2 linked regions of the Flammeovirga yaeyamensis genome follow. The protein of the gene in region 2 binds, or shares a complex with, the protein of the main gene of each other region. Links are inferred from orthologs where the notes say so. Each region holds a gene or a part of one and is shown on either strand. Other genes may lie near its edges.

Region 1 (3,175 bases), 1.3 Mb from region 2 along the record:
AAGTGGAATGGAATAGTAGTTTTAATACCTTCGATAACGAATTCATTTAAAGCTCTTTTCATTCTCTTGATAGCCTCTGCTCTTGTTTCAGCAGTAACAATCAATTTTGCGATCATTGAATCATAATTTGGAGGAATAGTATATCCTGTATATACGTGAGTATCTACACGAACACCTGGTCCACCAGGAATATGTAAAGTAGTAATCTTACCAGGACTTGGTCTGAAATCATTTGCAGGGTCCTCAGCATTGATACGACACTCGATAGAGTGTGCTTGTGGAGCGTAATTCTTTCCAGAAATTTTCTCTCCAGCTGCTACTTTAATTTGTTCCTTAATTAAATCGAAACCAGTTACTTGCTCAGTAACAGGGTGCTCTACTTGAATACGAGTGTTCATTTCCATGAAATAGAAATCACCATGCTTGTCCACTAGGAATTCTACTGTACCAGCACCTTCGTATTTAATTTTTTCAGCACCTGCGATAGCAGCCTTACCCATCTTCTCTCTCAATTCTGGAGATAAAGCTGGTGAAGGAGCCTCCTCAGTAAGCTTTTGGTGACGACGTTGGATTGAACAGTCTCTTTCAGACAAGTGACATGCACTACCGTAGCTATCTCCAATAATTTGGATTTCTACGTGACGTGGTTCTTCAACGAATTTTTCAAGATACATACCATCGTTACCGAATGCTGCAGCAGACTCTTGACGAGCTGAATCCCAAGCTTTTTGGAATTCGTCTGGAGAAGTAACGATACGCATACCTCTACCTCCACCACCTGCAGTAGCTTTTAAGATAACTGGATATTTGATTTGCTCAGCGATTTCAAGACCTTGTTCAACAGAGTCTAACAAACCTTCTGAACCAGGGATAGTAGGAACGCCAGCTTCTTTCATAGTAGCTTTTGCCGTTGCCTTGTCACCCATTGAATCAATCATATCTGCAGAAGCTCCAATAAATTTAATATTGTTTTCCTCACAGATACGAGAGAAATTAGCATTCTCTGACAAGAAACCGTATCCTGGATGGATCGCATCACAGTTAGTGATTTCAGCTGCCGCAAGAATGTTTGGTATATTTAGATAAGAATCTGTACTTGCTGCTGGACCGATACAAACTGCCTCGTCAGCAAATTTTACGTGCAAGCTTTCCTTATCAGCTGTAGAGTAAACTGCTACTGTTTTGATACCCATCTCAGAACAAGTACGGATAACACGCAGTGCAATTTCTCCTCTATTTGCGATTAGTATTTTTTTGAACACGATGTTCCTATTTTAGTAAGAAGTTATATTTAACTGTATGCTATAGATCATTCTAAAAGAACGACTAAGCTGGATCTACCAAGAATAGTGGTTGGTCGTATTCTACTGGAGACATATTGTCAGCCAATACTTTAACGATAGTACCTGATACTTCAGATTCGATTTCGTTAAATAGTTTCATTGCTTCGATGATACAAACTACATCTCCTTTCTTCACTTTATCGCCAACATTAACGAATGTATCTGAATCAGGGTTAGGTGACGTATAGAACGTACCAATCATAGGTGATTTAATTTCGATGTAATTCGAAGAATCGGCCGCAGGTGCTTCAGGAGCAGAAGGAGCTTCTACTGCAGGTGCTGGTGCAGATGCAGGAAGTTCAGCTGCTGCTGGAGCAGCGATAGGTGCTACTGGAGCTGAAGCTAAAACAGGTGCAGCTACTGGAGCAGCAACAGCTGCCGCTTCAGGATTACGTCTAACGTGAAGTTTGATTTCTGCAGTTTCTACATTTACTTCTTGCAAACCTGAGTTCGCAATAAAGCTAATCAGATCTTTTACCTCTGGTGCTTTCATAATGTGATAGTGTGTGAACTTTAATCTTCCCTCAAAAGAAGGCTTCAAAAAGTTAATTTCTGTATAATATTAAATACTTAGAATATGTTTGAGTTTTTACACTCAAACATATTCCTTTAAAAAAATTATTTTTTAACACGTTCTACATAAGAACGCTCTTGTGTGTTCACTTTAATTACATCTCCTGTGTCAACAAACAAAGGAACCATAATTTGAGCATTAGTTTCAACTGTGGCAGGTTTAAGTGTGTTTGTTGCAGTATCACCTTTAATACCTGGCTCAGTATAAATCACCTCCATTTCTACAAATTGAGCTAATTCACAACCAATAACTTCATCATCCGCCTCAACGTGGAAAAGAATATCAGCATTCATTCCATCTTTCAACAAATCGTTATTTGGTACTTGTTCTTCTGGTAAAGTTACTTCTTCCCAAGAACTAGTATCCATGAAATGGAATCCCATATCATCTTGGTAAGAGTATTGATGCTCTCTTCTTTCGATACGAGCAGTGGTTACTTTATGTCCAGAAGCAAAAGTGTTATCAATTACTTTACCAGTACGAACAGACTTTAATTTTGTACGTACGAAAGCAGGACCTTTACCTGGCTTCACATGTTGGAATTCAATAATTTGAAATACATCGTTATTGAACTCGATACACAGACCATTTTTAAAATCAGCTGTAGATGCCATTTTATATATACTCTATTTTTTGACTTTGATAAAATGCTAAGGTCTAACAATCAATTTTTAGACCAAAGGCAAAAATACAAATATTTATTAGTATGCCCACTTAATGTAAGCTGCGCCCCATGTAAATCCGCCACCAAAAGCAGCAAATACAAGATTATCGCCTTTTTTTAACTTATTTTCGTAGTCCATTAAACATAATGGAATAGTGGCAGCAGTTGTATTACCGTATTTATGGATGTTCATCATCACTTTTTCTTCGCCTACTCCCATTCTATTGGCTGTGGCATCGATAATACGTTTGTTGGCTTGGTGAGGAACTAAATAGGCGATATCATCTGACCCCAAATTATTTCTCTCCATGATTTCTGCTGATACATCTGCCATAGAAACTACTGCATGTTTGAATACGTGCATTCCTTCTTGGTAGATATAATGCATCTTATCATCTATAGTTTGATGAGTTGGAGGATGCAATGACCCACCTGCTTTCATATGTAAGTGAGGTTCACCAGCACCATCTGTCTTTAAGACGAAGTCCATTACTCCTTCTTCAGCTTCAGTAGGTTCTAATAGAACAGCACCTGCACCATCACCAAATAATACACAAGTTGTTCTATCAGTATAATCGACGATACTAGACATTT
Region 2 (3,127 bases):
TGTAATTAAACTTCCAATCCATCCGTGTTCTTCTCCAATAGTACAGAAGATAAAATCGGTTGATTGTTCAGGTACGAAATTAAACTTTGTTTGTGTCCCTTCTAAGAATCCTTTTCCTGCAAGTCCACCAGAACCAATGGCAATTTTCGATTGGTTTACTTGGTAACCTACTCCTAGTGGATCGATTTTAGGGTTCACTAAAACTTCAATCCTTTTTCTTTGGTGAGGACGCATCACGTCATACATAATGAAGTCGATACCTTCTGTAAATAGGAAAGATAGTGTACCAAATCCGACGACTAAAAACAGGAAGAGTTTACTTTTCTTTGTGTAAATAAGATAAATGATGGCAATGATAGTCATACCACCCAATAATGCTACGGCACTTAAAGTGTCTGTAACCAGTGCAGTAACAAATAAGAATACTAACCAAAGTCCGACAGCCATAATCCACCACGGCATGCCCTCTCTGTACAACATCAAAAAGAAAGCAGCGAATACCAATGCCGATCCTGTATCTTTTTGAAGCATTACCATTCCAAATGGAATCAATATTATTGCGACTGAGCTTAAAAATCCATCCCATTTTTCAATCTTAACGGTAGGATTATCGATATACCGGGCCAATGCTAAGGCTAAGGTAAATTTGGCAAATTCGGAGGGTTGTATTCGTATAAAACCTATCTTGATCCAAGATGTGTTACCACCTGCAGAGTGACCGAAAACCAAAACGAAGGTCAGCATGAGCAAGGTGATGATAAATGCGGGATAGGCGATGGTACTGAACAACTTAAAGTCGACCACCATAATAACAAAGGCGATGAGTAGTGCACCTCCAATCCACATCAATTGTTTACCTGAATTGAGTGAAATAGAAAAAATACTTGTAGGGGCATCTGGCTGATAAACGGCAGCATAGATGTTGAGCCAACCAACTATCACCATAGTGATGTAAATAAATACCGTTAACCAATCGACATTTGTTTTACCGGTGCTTTCACGCATTTTCTTAGGGGATCTATAAAGTAAGAAACGATATCAAATGATCGTTTCGATGAAAATCAAAAAATATAAATACAAAAAAAAGTCCTCAGAACTTATAAAGCAATTCTGAGGACTTAATATAATTAGATTTCCGATTAATTTTGAAGCATTTTCAAAATTGTCGTCAATTTTCTCTTTAACTCTCTACGGTTAACGATTAGATCCACAAAACCTTGTTCTTGTAAGAACTCAGCAGATTGGAATCCTTTTGGAAGATCTTTACCGATAGTCTCTCTAATTACACGAGGACCTGCGAAACCAATTAAAGCACCTGGCTCAGCAATATTAATATCACCCAACATTGCGTAAGATGCAGTAACACCTCCTGTAGTTGGATCAGTTAATAAACTGATGTATGGTAAACCAGCTTCTTCTAGTAAAGCTAACTTTGCTGAAGTTTTTGCCATTTGCATTAATGAAAAACCTGCTTCCATCATACGAGCACCTCCAGATTTAGAGATCATCATGAAAGGCATTTTGTTCGCAATTGCGTGGTCAATACCTCTTGCAATTTTTTCACCTACAACAGAACCCATAGAACCACCGATGAAGCTAAAGTCCATACAGCTTACTACTAAGTCTAAACCGTTTATTTTACCGTAAACAGTTCTACATGCGTCTTTTAGTTCTGATTTCTTTTGAGAAGCAGCAATTCTATCTTCGTAAGATTTGCTGTCCTTGAAATTCAATGGGTTTCCAGAAGTCATGTTTTCATCTAACTCTGTGAACTCATTGTCATCAAAAATGATCTCAAAATACTCTTTAGATCCTATTCGTACGTGGAATTCATCATCAGGACAAACGTAAGCATTTTCACGAAGTTCCTGCATATGTATGATCTTGCCTTGGTTAGTTTTGTACCAAAGGCCGTCTGGTGAATCTTTCTTTTCAGATGTTGGAGTTTGTATCCCCTGTTCTTTTCTTTTGAACCAAGCCATAAGAATATATATAAACTTGTGTAAGAATTTTAGTTTATTGTAATCGAAATTACATTCGAACCGTAAAGATATTCATTAAGTCTTCACATAAAAAACTTATTGTATGTTTGCATAACAAAATTGTAAAGATTTAATAGTTTTTTTTATAAAAACAGTTCTTCTGAGCGGCAAATAAATTCAAAATAGTTGATTTCCAAATATTCTTTAATAATTGACAATATTTCTTCTATGCTTAATATTTAGTAAAACTATTGATTAATGTGTTCGTATTAACATTACTAAAGTCACCAAAATTCTACTACCAATATAGGTTTAAGAGTTGTATATTTGTGGCTGCTATTGTTCACACGTGTGTGTGACGCTATCATAAATTATTCAAATTATAATTATGTCTTTCAACATTAATGATATCAAGCCAGGTGTAATCACTGGTGAGGACGTAGAAAAAGTATATCAATACGCACTAGAAAAAGGTTTTGCTCTTCCTGCAGTAAACTGTGTAGGTACTAACTCAGTAAACGCTGTTATGGAAACTGCTGCGAAATTGAAAGCTCCAGTTATTATTCAGTTCTCAAACGGTGGTGCTTCTTTCTACGCTGGTAAAGGCATTAAAGGTGAAGGTCAAGCAGCTGCAATCGCTGGTGCAATCGCCGGTGCTAAGCACGTTCACGAATTGGCTGAGCAATATGGTGCTCGTGTTATCTTGAACACTGACCACTGTGCTAAAAAATTACTTCCTTGGATCGACGGTCTTTTAGACGCATCTGAAAAATTCTATGCTGAGACTGGTAAGCCATTATTCTCTTCTCATATGATCGACCTTTCTGAGGAGTCATTAGAAGAAAACATGGAGATCTCTGGTAAATACTTCGAGCGTATGGCTAAAATGGGTCAAACTCTTGAGATCGAATTAGGTATCACTGGTGGTGAGGAAGATGGTGTTGACAACTCTGATGTTGATCCTTCACGTCTTTACACTCAACCTTCAGAAGTTGACTACGCTTACGAGCAATTAGGTAAAATCGACCACAAATTCTTAGTAGCTGCATCTTTCGGTAACGTTCACGGTGTATACAAGCCAGGTAACGTGAAGTTGACTCCAACTATCTTGGACGATTCTCAAAAGTTCATCTCTGAGAAGCACG

What was found. The genes of interacting proteins can lie anywhere in the genome.
Region 1: the proteins of accD (region 2) and accB are in contact, whole or in part, in a solved structure (PDB 8UXZ), measured with the Escherichia coli proteins. The link is inferred for Flammeovirga yaeyamensis from one-to-one orthologs.

The regions. Positions count from the first base shown.
Region 1 is NZ_CP076132.1:2,741,212-2,744,386, forward strand. The notes cover bases 82-2,980. They hold accB (acetyl-CoA carboxylase biotin carboxyl carrier protein), read right to left. Parts: upstream 1,837-2,980; coding sequence 1,327-1,836; downstream 82-1,326. Other genes in these bases: accC (acetyl-CoA carboxylase biotin carboxylase subunit), read right to left, coding at 82-1,262; efp (elongation factor P), read right to left, coding at 1,962-2,531; KMW28_RS10770 (beta-ketoacyl-ACP synthase III), read right to left, coding at 2,619-2,980. Outside these bases: more of accC, read right to left, coding at 1-81; more of KMW28_RS10770, read right to left, coding at 2,981-3,175. UniProt on the Escherichia coli protein: This protein is a component of the acetyl coenzyme A carboxylase complex; first, biotin carboxylase catalyzes the carboxylation of the carrier protein and then the transcarboxylase transfers the carboxyl group to form malonyl-CoA.
Region 2 is NZ_CP076132.1:4,059,571-4,062,697, forward strand. What follows is about bases 62-2,912. They hold accD (acetyl-CoA carboxylase, carboxyltransferase subunit beta), read right to left. Parts: upstream 1,983-2,912; coding sequence 1,140-1,982; downstream 62-1,139. Other genes in these bases: rodA (rod shape-determining protein RodA), read right to left, coding at 62-1,005; fbaA (class II fructose-bisphosphate aldolase), read left to right, coding at 2,371-2,912. In the rest of the region: more of rodA, read right to left, coding at 1-61; more of fbaA, read left to right, coding at 2,913-3,127.